Regions from separate parts of the Caballeronia sp. 11_S32 genome, predicted to be linked through region 1. Evidence: predicted binding sites of a transcription regulator. Region 1 holds the regulator's gene; each other region holds the start of a gene.
What was found. Region 1 encodes HrcA, which represses chaperone genes, less so after heat shock. Its sites were predicted from a motif close to TTAGCACTCNNNNNNNNNGAGTGCTAA; they were not measured.
Positions count from the first base shown of each region.

Region 2: the regulator HrcA is predicted to act here: its motif matches at 4,274-4,300, upstream of AC1Z32_RS25055 (co-chaperone GroES).
Region 3: the regulator HrcA is predicted to act here: its motif matches at 1,815-1,841, upstream of rpoH (RNA polymerase sigma factor RpoH).

Region 1 covers NZ_JBXOWH010000003.1:852,772-858,050, reverse strand. The annotation lists gene AC1Z32_RS15645 (thioredoxin domain-containing protein) at 105-512, opposite strand; gene grpE (nucleotide exchange factor GrpE) at 529-1,131, opposite strand; gene AC1Z32_RS15635 (hypothetical protein) at 1,504-1,665, shown strand; gene AC1Z32_RS15630 (RNA-binding S4 domain-containing protein) at 1,637-2,044, opposite strand; gene hemH (ferrochelatase) at 2,070-3,137, opposite strand; gene hrcA (heat-inducible transcriptional repressor HrcA) at 3,270-4,286, opposite strand; gene AC1Z32_RS15615 (NAD kinase) at 4,461-5,279, shown strand, end outside.
Region 2 covers NZ_JBXOWH010000003.1:2,854,043-2,859,321, forward strand. The annotation lists gene thiD (bifunctional hydroxymethylpyrimidine kinase/phosphomethylpyrimidine kinase) at 1-769, shown strand, start outside; gene AC1Z32_RS25040 (DUF72 domain-containing protein) at 812-1,588, shown strand; gene AC1Z32_RS25045 (hypothetical protein) at 1,614-2,033, shown strand; gene groL (chaperonin GroEL) at 2,162-3,802, opposite strand; gene AC1Z32_RS25055 (co-chaperone GroES) at 3,904-4,194, opposite strand; gene AC1Z32_RS25060 (DUF2242 domain-containing protein) at 4,736-5,279, shown strand, end outside.
Region 3 covers NZ_JBXOWH010000003.1:682,036-687,314, forward strand. The annotation lists gene nagE (N-acetylglucosamine-specific PTS transporter subunit IIBC) at 1-687, shown strand, start outside; gene rpoH (RNA polymerase sigma factor RpoH) at 818-1,750, opposite strand; gene AC1Z32_RS14845 (acyloxyacyl hydrolase) at 2,146-2,679, shown strand; gene AC1Z32_RS14850 (nuclear transport factor 2 family protein) at 2,725-3,108, shown strand; gene leuA (2-isopropylmalate synthase) at 3,134-4,792, opposite strand; gene ybiB (DNA-binding protein YbiB) at 5,234-5,279, opposite strand, start outside.

The DNA.
Region 1 (5,279 bases):
GACGCCGGCTTGTGCCGATTTACCGGGCCGAACGCCCAAAATTCATACCTGTACGCAAGATAAGAGCGCAGGTTTCGATTTCAAGACCCTGCAATCGATGCGGTCTATAACTTTTTTTCGCGGTCGCCCGCGCTGGCGCCGATCTTTTCGCGCGCCGCCTCCACTGCCGCTTCGAAGTGCGCGAGGCCATGCCAGCCGGTCGCCCGGCCGAGCCGCTTGCCCCGATGAAAAAAGAACCACGTCGGCACGCCGTGCAGCATGAAGCGGCGGCCCAGCCCGCGCTGCGCGTACACATTGCTGTGAAACCACGTCAGGCCGAGCGCGCGGATTTCATCGGGTTTCGCGAGCATCGCTTTCTTGGCGATCTCGCAGTTGAAGCAGTCGAGGCCCCAGAAAAACACCACGGCCAGTTGGTCGCCCGCCGATGCGAGGCCGGCGTCGAAGCCGGCTTCGTCGAGCTCGCGCATCTCGAAGACCGCGAAGGCGGTCGAGTCGACGGGCACGCTGGCCATGGTCGCTTCGGACGCGTTACTTCGGCGCGGCGACGGTCACGAGCGCCGGACGCAGCACGCGGTCGGCGATCACGTAGCCCTTCTGCAGCACGGTGACCACGGTATTCGGATCCTGATCGGCCGGGACCATCGAGATAGCCTGATGGCGATGCGGATCGAATTTCTCGCCGACCGGATTCACCGCGACGACGCGGCCCTTCTCCAGCGCGCCGGTGAGCTGGCGCAGCGTCAGCTCGACGCCTTCACGCACCTTGACGAGATCCGAAGACTGGTCGGCAAGCGCCGCTTCGAGGCTGTCGAGCACGGGCAACAGGTTTTCCGCGAAGTTTTCGATGGCGAATTTATGCGCCTTCGCGACATCTTCCTGGCTGCGGCGGCGCACGTTTTCCGTTTCGGCCTTGGCGCGCAGGAAGTCTTCCTTGAGCGCCACGATCGTGGCCTGCGCCTCGGCCAGCGCGGCTTCGGCCTCGTTCGTCGCCGCTTGCGGCGCGGCGGCGCCGTCCGCCGAAGCGGCCTGAGGCGCCTGCGCGGCGGCATTGGTCGTGTCGGCGGCCTGGCGCGCGTTATCGTCGGCGGGCGTCGGGTTCTGGCTCGCTGAATTCTCTTGCGTGTTTTCCATGTCGCTGAATGTGTATTGCTGTGAGTTGAATCGGATGCGAAAGCGGCCCCTCACATCGAGCACGCATTTTTCGCACTAGCGGCGAAAATTGGGGCATCGAAGGTGTTTTCAAGCCTTCGCGGGCGATTTTTTCTGACGTTTTTGCATGCTTGGCAACGATGCAGCGAACCGTGAAACGAGCGGTAACGCGAGCTTCGCCGCATCGCGCAATTTTCAGATTGAGGGAAATCACTGCCTCGCCTACACTTCGAACAAGCACCGCAGGACGCACGTTAACCCTAATCCTACGAATGCTACAATCCGCTTTCAGCCCATGCCCGTTTCCTGACCCGGCCGTTGCCTGACCGGGCAAACCCGCTCTTCGGGGGTACCATGAAACTGACCTTTGCTATCGCGGTGGTCGCCCTGGTACTCGTCGCGGGAACGACCACCATCTGCATGTCCGGCGCCGTGACCGACCGTACCACCGAGTACGGCGGCGTCCACGCGACCCTGGACGAACTCCTTAGTCAGAACCTGAAAATTTGTCGATGACACGCCGGTCGCGCTTCGTCGGCCTGCCCTGCATGCTGGCCGCGGGCTCGCGGAAGGTCTTGCGGCGCTCGGCTTCGGCCATGCGCTTTGTGCGCCCTTCCTCGGTTTCGGCATAGAGCGTCTGCGCGACCGTCGCGGGTCCGCGCACCTCGCACAGGCCCAGCACCTCGACTTGCCAGACGAGCCGCTCGATATCGATTTCGACGATATCGCCCACGCGCACGTCCTTCGACGGCTTCACGTTCGCGCCGCCGATCTTCACGCGGCCTTTTTCCACCGCGTCGCTCGCGAGCGAACGCGTCTTGAAGAAACGCGCCGCCCACAACCATTTATCGATGCGCAAACGCGCGCCGGGTTCCGTGGAAATCTTGTAGTTCATCAGTGAATGCTTGATAAAGCCGCGCTCAGGCCACTGCGGTGAGCGGCTGCACGGTCTGCACGGGCCATCCCTGCAGATGTTGCGCGGCAATTTCGCCCAGCGCCTTGATCCACGCGGGCGCCGAGTTCAGACAGGCAATGCGGTGAAACTGCTTGCCGCCGGCCTTCAGAAATTCGTCGCGTACCTCGATGCCGATTTCCTCGATCGTCTCGAGGCAATCCGCCGTGAAGCCGGGACAGAAAACGTCCACGCGCGCGACGCCGCCCGCGCCCAGTTCCGCGACCGTGGGCGCCGTATAGGGCTGAAGCCATTCGGCCTTGCCGAAGCGCGACTGGAACGTCACGCGGCATTCCACCGGCGTGAGCCCGAGCGCTGCCGTGAGCAGCGAGCCGGTTAGCTGGCACTGGTCGTGATACGGGTCGCCCAGGTCCATCGTACGTTTGGGCACGCCGTGGAAACTCAAGACCAGCTTGTCGCCGGCGGCGAAATCCGGCTGGCCGTGATGCCGCCAGTAGTCGCGCACCTGCTCCGCGAGCGCCGCGATGTACGCCGGATGATCCGCGTAATGGCGGATGGTGCGAATCTCCGGCTGGTTGCGCACGCGCCTGAGCGCGGCGAAGGCATCGTCGAAGGCGGTGGCTGTCGTGGACGACGAGTATTGCGGGTACATCGGCAGAAGCAGGATGCGATCGGCGCCTTCGAGCTTCAACTGATTCAACATCACGCCGATGCCGGGCGTGCCGTAACGCATGGCGTAGTCGACGATCACGTGATAGTCGTTCGCCGCGAACAGGCGCCGCAAACCGTCGACCTGCTTTTCCGTATGCACGCGCAACGGCGAGCCTTCGGGCATCCACACCTGTGCGTACTTCTTCGCCGACGCGCGTCCACGCAATGGAAGAATCAGGCCGCGCAGAATGACTTGCCAGACGAACGACGGAATTTCGACGACACGCGGGTCCGACAGGAATTGCGCCAGATACTTGCGCACCGCCCTCGGCGTGGGCGCGTCCGGCGTGCCGAGATTGATCAGCAGCACCGCGACGCGATGCGAAGCGCTAGGCTGCGAGGGCAACTCGAGGTCGAAACGCATAGGGCAAGCGGGCCGGAAGAGCCGTCGAAAAGGTGAAGTTCATTATAGCGGCGCGTTTTCGGGCGCATCATTGGCCGAATGGCCTAGTGGCGCGGCCTTCGTCGGCGCGCCAAGATGGACGTGAAAACAGCGTTACTGATGGCTGAGCGACATCGAGAGGAGGCGCGCGGTGATGTCCACGATCGGAATCACGCGGTTGTACGCCATGCGTGTCGGGCCGATCACGCCGAGCGTGCCGACGATCTTCCCGTTCACTTCGTACGGCGCCGTCACGACGCTCATTTCCTCGATCGGCACGAGATTCGACTCGCCGCCGATGAAAATCTGCACGCCCTGTGCGTGACTCGATACATCCAGCAATTGCAGGAGGCTCGTCTTTTGGTCGAACAAGTCGAAAAGCTTGCGCAGCCGCGCCATGTCGGAGGAAAGGTCCGCCACTTCGAGCAGGTTGCGCTCGCCGGATATGAGCACGGTGTCCGTGGGGTCCGTCTCGGCGGTGCTCGCAACCACGGCCGCCTGCATGAGCGCGGTCATGTCGCCGCGCAACTGGTCGATTTCCTCGCGCAGGCGCCGGCGCACCTCGTCGAAGGACAGGCCCGCGAAATGCGCGTTGATGTAGTTGGAGGCTTCCGTGAGTTGCGAGGGCGAGTAGTCGCGCTGCGTCGCCATCATGCGGTTCTGGACGTCGCCTTCCGGCGTCACGATGATGAGCAAGATGCGCTTGTCCGACAGCCGCATGAACTCGATCTGTCTGAACATGTGGCTGCGTCGCGGAGTCAGCACCACGCCCGCGAACGAAGACAGATTGGAGAGCACGCTCGCCGCCGCCGCGACAATCTTCTGCGGCTCCTCGCCTTGCAGGCGGGTCTTGACCGCAGTGGTCATGGCTTCGTCTTGCGGCGCTTCTACAGTCAGCATCGTGTCGACGAAGAGCCGGTAGCCGCGCGGCGTCGGGATGCGACCCGCCGAGGTATGCGGGCTCGCGACCAGACCGAGCTCCTCGAGGTCCGACATGACATTGCGGATCGTCGCGGGGCTCAGTTCGAGACCGGAATGACGTGATAACGTGCGCGAACCGACCGGCTGACCTTCGGCGATGTAGCGCTCGATCAACGTTTTGAGGAGGGTTTGTGCACGTGGGTCTAGCATGGGGAAATTTTAGCTCAACGTGTCGGGTAGCGGCGAACCGCGCCGCCTGGGCTGCGTTCAACGTCCGCTCCATTCTAGCGAGAAACGATCGCCCTGCCTGGAACATGCTTCGCGTCAGGCTTCACGGCATCGGCCACGGTTCTTTTCGTTCTCTGACTATGGTGTAATGCCGGCATGGAAATTGGCCAATTCAAGACCGTCGCGCTCGTGGGGCGCACCAACACGCCGGGCATCGAGGCGCCGCTGAAATCGCTCGCCGATCTCCTCTCGCAGCAGGGCTTCGAGGTCGTGTTCGAGGCGGGCACCGCGAAGGATGTCGGCGTGACGGAATTTCCGGCGCTCTCCATCGCCGAGATGGGCGCGCGCGCGGACGTCGCGATCGTGATCGGCGGCGACGGCACCATGCTCGGCATCGGCCGGCAGCTCGCGCCGTACAAGACGCCGCTCATCGGCGTGAATCACGGGCGGCTTGGCTTTATCACGGACATTCCGCTCAAGGCGATGCGCGAACTCGTGCCGCAGATGCTCGCGGGCCAGTTCGAGCGCGAAGACCGCAGCCTGCTCGAAGCGCGCATCGTGCGGGAAGACAAGCCGATCTACCACGCGCTCGCGTTCAACGACGTCGTGGTGAACCGCAGCGGCTTCTCCGGCATGGCGGAGCTGCGCGTGTCGGTGGATGGCCACTTCATGTACAACCAGCGCTCGGACGGCCTGATCGTCGCGACGCCTACCGGCTCGACCGCGTACGCGCTGTCCTCGGCGGGGCCGATCCTGCATCCGCAGTTGCAAGGCTTCGTGCTCGTGCCTATCGCGCCGCATTCGCTGTCGAACCGACCGATCGTGCTGGCCGACGATTCGAAGGTGACCATTCAGATCATCGGCGGGCGGGACGTCAACGTGAACTTCGACATGCAGTCGTTCACCGCCGTCGAGCTGAATGACGCGATCGAAGTGCGGCGCTCCAAGCACACGGTGCCGGTGCTGCATCCGGTC
Region 2 (5,279 bases), 2.0 Mb from region 1:
TGGCGTGACCGTGCTCACCGGCTACGCGGTGCGCGACTCCGCGACCTGCGACGAAGTCACCGGCCTCGACCCGGACACCGTCGCGACCCAGGCGCGCATGTTGCTGGAGGACATGCCGGTTTCCGCGTTCAAGATCGGCGCGGCGACTCGCGCTGAGCTCGTGTCCGCCATCGCCGAAGTCGTCTCCGACTACGACGACGTGCCGCTGATCCTCGCGCCCGATTTCACGCTCGACGACGAACACGTGCTGTCCGCTGACGAGCTTCGCGAATCCCTCGCCGATTTGCTCGTTCCGCAGACGACCATGCTGATTGCCGATCACGCCACGTTATTGCAACTCGCGCAGCCAGATAGCGACGCCGAATCGCCGACGCTCGATTCCGCGATTTCCCACATCCTGGCGCAGGGCTGCGAGTACGTGCTCGCGATGGAAACCGGCACGCACCGGCACGTGAACACGCTCTACAGCGAAGAAGGCCAGGTGCGGCAAGATACGTGGGAGCGCGGCGTGCAACGCATCATGGGGCTGACCGATACGCTCGGCTCGGCTGTCGCTGCCTTGCTCGCGAACGGCCAGGAGCCGGCCGAAGCGGCACGCGAAGCGCAGGAGTACGTGTTCCAGGCCGCGCGCGCCGCGTTCCGGCCCGGCATGGGCGCGTATCTGCCGGACCGGTTTTTCTGGGCGCGCTCGAACGACGCCGACGAAGACAGCGAAGCCTCCTCGTTGTCCGACGATCCCACGGGACTGCCTGGAGAAGCGCGACACTGAGCGACACGAAGAAACGAACAATAACGGAGGCAACGCGAGCGCATGCCATACCGACTACCCCATCTGCACAAGCCCGGCCCGCAAGGCGCGATCCGCATCGGCTGCGCGGGCTGGGGCCTGTCGAGCGCCGTCTCCGTGAGCTTTCCTCACGAAGGCACGCATCTCGAGCGCTACTCCCGCGTGCTGACGTGCGTCGAAATCAACTCCAGCTTCTACAAGCCGCATCGCGAGCAGACCTACGCGCATTGGGCCGTGAGCGTGCCCGAGTCGTTCCGCTTCTCGGTCAAGCTGCCGAAGGCGATCACCCATGACGCGCGCCTCGTCGATACCGAAGCGCTGCTCGACGAATTTCTCCACACAGCCGGACAACTCGGCGACAAGCTCGGCTGCTGGCTCGTGCAACTGCCGCCGAGCCTGCCGTTCGATCACGACATCGCCGAGGCTTTTTTCAAGGCGCTGCGCGAACGCACGAAGCTGCCTGTCGCATGCGAGGCGCGCGAGCACGGCTGGTTCACGACGCACGCGGCGGCGCTGCTGAAGTCGCACCACATCGCCTATGTGGACGCCGACCCGATCCCCGACGAATGCGAGATCAAGCATCGCGCGGACGCGTCGCTCGTGTATGTGCGGCTGCATGGCTCACCCGAGATCTACAAGTCTTCCTACGACTACACCTATCTCGACGATCTCGCCCATACGCTGCACGCGCGCGCGAAAAAGACGCCCGAGGTCTGGTGCGTCTTCGACAATACCGCCGAGGGCAACGCGCAGCCCAACGCGCTGCATCTGATGGAGCGGTTGCGGGTGCATCACAAGTAGCGTTTCTTCCTGAGGAGAAATCCCGATGCGACGGATTGCGCGGCTAATTCACGTGACGTTTGCGGCGTTCCTCTTCCACTTCGCCCTGCCCGCTCAAGCGCAAAACGCCGCGCCGCCGCCCGGCGCCACGCCCGCCGGCGACGGCACTTTCCTGCTGACGATCTTCCTCAGGCACGACGAATCGAAGACGCTGCCGCAGATCAACCAGCAATTGAAGGAGCAAGGTTACTTCAAGCAGTTCCCGCCGCCGGGCATCGAAGTGGTGTCGTGGTACGTGATGATGGGCATTGGTCAGGTGGTGACGTTGCGCGTGCCCGCCGAGCGCCTGCGCGAGGTGAACCGCGCGATCGAGAGCACCGCGTGGGGCGGGTATCGCATTGAGTTTTATCCGACGTATGACTACAAGGCCGCCGCGCAGAAGCTGCGCGAGGAGATGAACAAGTAGCGCACTGTATGGACGCAAAAAAGCCCGCATCGCTGCGGGCTTTTTTTTTCACTGCGCGAACTTCGCTTCGTGAGAAACGAAGCGCGCGCCGGCGCTGAGATGAACCGTGTAATCGGGCCGAAGCCGAGTTACATGTCCATGCCCATGCCGCCCATGCCGCCGGGCATACCGCCAGGCATCGGAGCGTCTTCCTTCGGCAGTTCCGCGACGGCTGCGTCGGTCGTCAGCAGCAGGCCTGCCACCGATGCCGCGTTTTGCAGCGCGGTGCGCGTGACCTTCGTCGGGTCGACGACGCCGGCTTCAACCAGGTCGCCGTACTCGCCGGTCGCCGCGTTGTAGCCGTAGTTGCCCGAACCTTGAGCAACAGCTGCCACCACGACGGAAGCTTCTTCGCCGCCGTTCGTGACGATCTGACGCAGCGGCTCTTCCATCGCACGCAGGACGATCTTGATACCAGCGTCCTGGTCGGCGTTCGCGCCCTTCAGGCCGTCGATTGCCTTGCGAGCGCGGATCAGCGCAACGCCGCCGCCAGCCACGATGCCTTCTTCCACAGCTGCGCGCGTTGCGTGCAGTGCGTCTTCGACACGTGCCTTCTTTTCCTTCATTTCGACTTCGGTCGCAGCACCGACCTTGATCACTGCAACGCCGCCGGCCAGCTTGGCCACGCGCTCTTGCAGCTTCTCACGGTCGTAGTCCGACGTCGCTTCTTCGATCTGCTTGCGCACTTGCTTCACGCGCGCTTCGATGTTCACGGCCTCGCCAGCACCGTCGATGATCGTCGTGTTTTCCTTGCCCACTTCGATGCGCTTCGCCTGGCCCAGTTCAGCCAGCGTTGCCTTCTCGAGCGTCAGGCCGGTTTCTTCCGCAACCACTTGACCGCCGGTCAGGATCGCGATGTCTTCCAGCATGGCCTTGCGACGGTCGCCGAAGCCCGGAGCCTTGACAGCAACAGTCTTCAGGATGCCGCGGATGTTGTTGACGACCAGCGTTGCGAGCGCTTCGCCTTCGACGTCTTCAGCGATGATCAGCAGCGGACGGCCAGCCTTCGCGACTTGCTCGAGCACCGGGAGAAGGTCGCGAATGTTCGACACCTTCTTGTCGTGCAGCAGCACGAACGGGTTTTCGAGGACGGCGACTTGCTTGTCCGGGTTGTTGATGAAGTACGGCGACAGATAGCCGCGGTCGAACTGCATGCCTTCCACGACGTCGAGTTCGTCTTGGAGCGACTTGCCGTCTTCGACGGTGATGACGCCTTCCTTGCCGACCTTGTCCATCGCTTCAGCGATGCGCTCGCCGATCGACGTGTCGCTGTTCGCCGAGATCGAGCCGACTTGCGCGATTTCCTTGTTCGTCGTGCAGGGCTTGCTGATCTTGCGCAGTTCTTCGATGGCGGCCGTAACAGCCTTGTCGATGCCGCGCTTCAGGTCCATCGGGTTCATGCCCGATGCGACGTACTTCATGCCTTCGCGAACGATGGATTGCGCGAGCACGGTAGCGGTCGTGGTGCCGTCACCTGCGTTGTCGCTGGTCTTGGAAGCGACTTCCTTGACCATTTGCGCGCCCATGTTCTGGAGCTTGTCCTTCAGTTCGATTTCCTTCGCGACCGAGACACCGTCCTTGGTGACCGTCGGGCCGCCGAACGAGCGCTCGAGCACGACGTTGCGGCCCTTCGGACCCAGCGTGACCTTGACCGCGTTGGCCAGGATGTTCACACCTTCGACCATCTTGGCGCGTGCGGAATCGCCAAAAGTGACTTCTTTAGCTGCCATTATCCAAACTCCTTGATTCGATTCGGTTTGCGGGCTTCGCTTCTCGCGCCTGTCAAAAGGCTGCGGCTATTGAAACGAAGCCAAACGTGCAGGAAGGATCCTTACTTGACCAGAACGGCCATGATGTCTTCTTCGCGCATGACGAGCAGTTCCTGCCCGTCGACCTTGACGGTCTGGCCAGCGTACTTGCCGAACAGGACCCGGTCGCCGACCTTCACGTCGAGGGCGATTTGCGCGCCCTTGTCATCGCGCTTGCCCGGGCCGATGGCCAGGACTTCGCCTTGATCCGGCTTCTCGGCCGCGGCTTCCGGAATCACGATGCCCGATGCGGTCTTGGTTTCCTGGTCCAGACGCTTGACGATGACGCGATCGTGCAAAGGACGAAGATTCATACACACTCCTCTCTTGATTGAGACTGAAAACGCGGGAAAACCCGTCCTTTGAGAAGGATCTCGCCGGACGGAAATCTTGTTAGCACTCTCGTGCAGTGAGTGCCAATTATATGGACCGAGTTTGACAATTTCAAGGAGGGGGGCGAGCGGGGAAATCCCGTAGGACAAAGGCACCGAAACGCTTGCGAAACGTCTGATCAATGAATGCGGTTATTCGGGTGCCGTGATCGATGACGTTCCGAAAACAATGTTTTGGCCGAACAAGGGTTTTCACCTAAGCAACGCAAGCTAGACTGTCGTTCAACGACGGAGCAGTGGAGAGAGACATCTCGCCACCGGCAACGTTCCCCGCAGCAGCGATCGTCCGTAATCCGTGCGTTCAGACAGCGCGAAAGCGCCTTCCCAAACGATCGATTGACGACGTTCACGCCCTTGTAAGCCACACATTCGACGATGTTCCCGGCCTGCGCTTTTTCATCGGCCGGGCCGGCGGCACTACAATTTGTGCTGCCGTCGACACAAATTCTGGATCCGCCGCCTCATGCCCACGCCGTCGCTCCGCCTGGTTTTCGCTTCTCTTGGATTGATCGCCCTTGCCGCCTGCGGAGGCCGCGCGGCGGTCGCGCCCAGCTATCAGCAGGAGATGTTCAGTACCGGCGCGAGCCCGTTCGCGCACAACTTCGACGCCACCGTCAACGAAACCTGCGAAGCCGCGCGTCGTGCGCTGCTGTCGCAAGGCTTTCTCACGACGATGGGCCAGCCCGACACCGTCGACGCGACCAAGAATTTCCAGCCGAGCGCCGAAACGCACGTCGTCGTATCTTTCCACGTGGTTTGCACGCCCGGCGAGAACGCGACCAACCAGAGCATTGCGTATGTGAACGCCGTGCAGGACGGCTATGCGCTGAAGAAGAGCGACACATCGGCGAGCGTCGGGCTTTCGGTGCTCGGCTCGCTGTCGCTGCCGATCCGCTCGAACAGCGACGCGATGGTCAAGATCTCGAGCGAGACCGTGCCCGCCGGCAAGTTCTACGACCGCTTCTTCTATCTGATGGGCCACTATCTGACCACGGTGCCGCGTAGCG
Region 3 (5,279 bases), 170 kb from region 1:
GAGCCCGCCACGACCGACGCCGAAACCGACGCGCAAACCACGGTCGATGGCGGCCTGATCCCGCCGGTGCCAGGTGCTGCAGCGGTGTCCGCATCGGGCACGCGCGCGGCGAAGTACATCGCGGCGCTGGGCGGTGCGTCCAACCTGACGCTCGTCGATGCCTGCACGACGCGTCTGCGTCTGTCGGTGGCCGACTCGGAAAAAGTGTCGGAAGCGCAGTTGAAGACCATCGGCGCGCGCGGCGTGCTGAAACGCGGTGCGACCAACGTGCAGGTGATCATCGGGCCCGAAGCGGACCTGATCGCCGATGAAATCCGCACCGAGCTGGAGCACTCGTCGACGCGCGGCGCGACGCCCGCATCGTCTACGTCGGCGCAACCGGCGGCGGCTGTCGCTAGCGCTGATCAGACGCCCGGCCCGCTCGATCCGGACCCGGCACGCTGGTTCGCGGTGTTCGGCGGCGCGACCAATGTCGTCTCGCTCGACGCGGTCGCTCAGACGCGCCTGCGCGTGGTCGTGCGCGATCCGTCGTCGGTGGATCGTCAGCGTTTGTCGTCGCTGGACGTGGCGTGGGTGTCGGCGGATACGTTCCACATCGTCGTGGGCGCGGCGGCGCAGCGTTATGCCGCACAACTGTCGACGCGCCTGTCGGGCAACGGCGGCGGCACGGCTCCGATGCCGGCGTGATGCGCTAGCCGATGCATGAAAGCAAACGGCACCTGCGGGTGCCGTTTGCTTTTCAGCGCACGATCAAAGAAAAAGCCCGCTGTCTCATCGACGGCGGGCTTCGCAATTTCTGCCAAAGCACAGTCAGGTATTACGCATAGTCGTGCAACGCCGAGCGCATTTTCTTCATCGCGCTCGCCTCGATCTGGCGAATGCGCTCCGCGGACACGCCGAACTCGTCGGCCAGCTCGTGCAGCGTCTTGCCGCCCGAGCCGTCGTCCTGCACGTCGAGCCAGCGCGCCTTGATGATGCGGCGGCTGCGCTCATCGAGCGATTCCAGCGCTTCGGCGAGGCCATCGCTTTGCAGCTTGTCGAACTGGCGCGCCGCGATGACATTGGTTGGCTCGTTGTGCGAGTCCGCCAGATAGGCGATGGGCGCGAACGCTTCCTCGCCGTCCTCGACCTGACCCTCGAGCGCGATATCGCCGCCCGACAGACGCGTTTCCATCTCCGCGACTTCCTCGCGCTTCACGTTCAGCTCGTTCGCGAGACCGTCGATCTCATCCGGCGTGAACGCCGAATGACTCGTCTTGTGGCTGCGCAGGTTGAAGAACAGCTTGCGCTGCGCCTTGGTCGTCGCGACCTTCACCGTGCGCCAGTTGCGCAGGATGTACTCGTGGATCTCGGCCTTGATCCAGTGCATCGCGTACGACACCAGGCGCACGTTTTGCTCCGGGTCGAAGCGCTTCACGGCCTTCATCAGACCGATGTTGCCTTCCTGGATCAGGTCCGCATGCGGCAAGCCGTAGCCCAGATAGTTGCGGGCGATCGACACGACGAGGCGCAGGTGCGAAAGCACGAGCTGCCGCGCCGCGTTCAGGTTGCCGTGTTCGCGGAATTCGGTGGCGTACTGACGTTCCTCTGCCGGCGACAGCATTGGAATGCGGTTCACTGCTTGTATGTATGAATCGATGTTGCCGATCTGGCCGGTCAGCATCGACGACTGTGCGTACGTCAGCGCGCCTGCCGATGCCTTGGCAGGTGCCGAGTTCAGTACATTCGGAAGGGTCATCGCATTGGTCACGCTCATAAGCTCCTTATCAACAATTCGCTCGCCGCTTAACACCAGCGACAAGTCAGACACGATATTAGCACTCCCGTTTGCCGAGTGCTAAGTGTTAGAGCAGGAAGGAATGTGGGAGTTCCCACAAAAACTATCGAATTTGCGGGATCAATAGGACAGTCCGTTGCGCGGCAAGTGGTATAGGTTACCGGGTAACACATCGATTTCGAATCGATTACCGGTCTTGTGCGCTGCGGCGAAAGAAAATTCAACAAAACGGCGCGAGCTGCTGTGATTCCTGCAAATGCTGTAGAACGTCATTAGAATCGCCAGACGGCTCCGTTGCAGAAAACACGCCCGTCATCCGAGCAAATGGGGTGCTAATGCATAAAAACAAGACTTCCCGGCATCGTTCGATGTGTCATCTCGCCGTCTGCGCCGCGCTCGGCTTCGCGTCGGCGGCGGCGCATGCGGACCGCTTCGGCGTGCAGGTCGCCGCCGGCCTGGCCGACCGAGACATCAAAAAGGCGGATCTCGGGCTGTCCTGGGATCCGGGCCTCACCTGGTGGGAGATCGGCGGGTTCCACTTCACGTTCGTCGGCGAAGGTCACGTGTCCTATTGGCATTCGAAGGAAGATAACGCGGTCAACCCGAACATCTGGGAATTCGGCATCACGCCGGTGGTGCGTTTCGTGAAGAGTTCGGGCTATTTCCGGCCGTTCATCGAGGCGGGCGTGGGCGTGCGGCTGCTCTCGCACGCGCGCATCACGCAGGATTTCACCGTGTCGACGGCGTTCCAGTTCGCGGACGTGATCGGCGTCGGGATGATCTTCGGTCAGAAACAAAGCTATCAGGCCGGCTTTCGCTTCCAGCATCTGTCGAACGCGGGTATCAAAGAGCCGAATCCTGGTATAAATTTCAGCCAGCTATATCTGCAATACAACTTCTGACGAGGCGCCGGCGCATCGGTTCCTCGACACAAGGGGAATCGACAGATGCCGGCAAAAACCATTGAGGCCATACGCGGCCTCGAGCGCGATCGCTTCCGTGCGATGGTCGAGGGCGACGGCCCGGCGCTGGACGCGCTGCTGGCCGAAAACGTCAGCTACGTCCACACGAACGGCAAGCGCGAAACGAAACGCCAGTTCATCGACGCCATCACCGCTGGACGCCGCCGCTATCGTCAGATCGAGATCCAGTCGCAGGACGTGCTTCCAGCCGGCCGCGACACCTGTCTCGTGTCGGGCCGCGCGCTGGTCGAAATGGAGTCGAAGAACGGCGCGCTGCTTTTTCCGATTGCCTATACCGCGGTTCACGTCCAGACGGAAGGGCAGTGGCAATTGCTCGCGCTGCAGGCGACGCGCGTCGCTCTCGAATAGAGCCGCGCGCCGCCTCGGCTGCGCGTTACGCCGCGGCCTCCATCGGCTCGTCCTGCAGGTCCTCCTGCGTGACGCCCTCCGAACGGTTCACCGCGCTCACGACCGCATCGGCGACCGCGAGCGCCGGGTTCGCATGCACCGCGACGCCGAAGCGCGTCTGGCCTTCGCCGACGCGGCAGCCGACGAACACGGCCGTGTCGCCGTTCGCTGTGACGGCCGTTTCGAACCAGTTCACGCTCGCATCCACGCCGAGCGCCGCGGCGACCGTCTGCGCGTGAGCGTCGTCGCTTGCGGCGCCTGCCGCCGGCGCCACCGCGACGCGCCGTCCGAACACCGACAGCGTCGACGCATCGACGCGAGAAACCGGGCCGCCCGCGTCGAAATATTCGCGCTTGAAGAGTTCGCAGATCGCGTCGCCGCTGATTTCGACGCCGGACGTATCGGTCACCTTCTGGACGGCGTGGCTGAATTCGATCTGCACGCGGCGCGGCGGTGTGAAGCCGAGACCGCGTTCGAGCAGATAGGTCGCGCCGCCCTTGCCGGACTGGCTGTTCACGCGGATGACGGCGTCGTAGCTGCGTCCGAGATCGGCCGGATCGATCGGCAAGTAGGGCACTTCCCACACGGTGCCCGGCACGCGCTGCGAGAAGCCCTTGCGGATCGCGTCCTGATGCGAACCCGAAAACGCGGTGAACACGAGATCGCCCGCATATGGATGGCGCGGATGCACCGGAATCTGGTTGCAGCGCTCGACCACGCGGCGCACGGCGTCGATGTCGGAGAAATCGAGGCTCGGATCGATGCCTTGCGTATAGAGATTCATCGCGAGCGTGACGAGATCGACATTGCCGGTCCGCTCGCCGTTGCCGAAGAGGCACCCTTCGATGCGATCCGCGCCCGCGAGCACCGCCATTTCCGCCGCCGCGACCGCCGTGCCGCGATCGTTATGCGGATGCACCGAGAGGACGATGCTGTCGCGAAAACCCATGTTGCGGTCCATCCACTCGACCTGATCCGCGAAGACGTTGGGCATCGCGGCCTCGACGGTCGCGGGCAGGTTCACGATCATCTTGTGGCCGGGCGTCGGACGCCAGGTCTGCGCAACCGCGTCGCACACTTCGCGCGCGAACGGGAGCTCCGTCATGCTGAAGGTCTCGGGCGAGTATTGGTAGACCCAGTGCGTGTCAGGCCGCGCCGCCGCGCATTCCTTGATGATGCGCGTGCCTTCCACGGCCAGCGCCTTCACTTCATCCTTCGACTGATTGAAGACGATCTTGCGGAACGACGGCGCGATCGCGTTGTAGAGATGCACGATCACCTTGCTCGCGCCTTCGACGGCTTCGAACGTGCGCTCGATCAGTTCGCGGCGCGACTGCACGAGCACTTCGATGGTCACGTCGTCCGGGATGCGCTTTTCGTCGATCAGTTTGCGCACGAAGTCGAAATCGGTTTGCGATGCCGACGGGAACCCCACCTCGATTTCCTTGAACCCGATTTTCACCAGCATCTCGAAGAACTCGAGCTTTGCCGCGATGCTCATCGGCTCGATGAGCGACTGGTTGCCATCGCGCAGATCGGTGCTCATCCAGATGGGCGCCTTCTCGATCGTGCGGTTCGGCCAGCGGCGGCCATTCAGACGGACTTGCGGAAACGGGCGGTATTTCTCGGCGGGGTTCGGCATCATGATCGTCGATCTCTCTTCGGACGGTTTGCGTAGCGCCTGCGAGAGAGGCTGTGTCCGGCGGCTGGCCGGGCTTGGCGGGATGCACGTAATACCGGACCGCGCGCGCGTGTCCCGGGATCACCAGTGACGGTGACGCCTGCGACCAACGTGAACGTGCGCGAAGCAGCGTGCATTTGACCCTCGCGTTTCCGTTTCGCGGGATGCGCGAACGAAAAGCTGACGACTACAGGTGGTAAGAAAAGGAACTACAGGGGACTTCTGGCAGGACCGCGCTTGCTCGGAAAACCCGGCGACGCGCGGCGCTACGTCTGGCGACTTACGCTAGACGTAGCGATAGGGGCCGCGCTAGGCGGCCCGAAATAATTCGGAGGGAGGAGGGCTGGGTGAAGCTCATGCGTTCGACTTTAAACCAGCGTTGAATACCGTGTCAAATCGGGGTTGCTACGGGTTCGCATGATTCGTGACGGGTTTGCGCACGACATCGGCG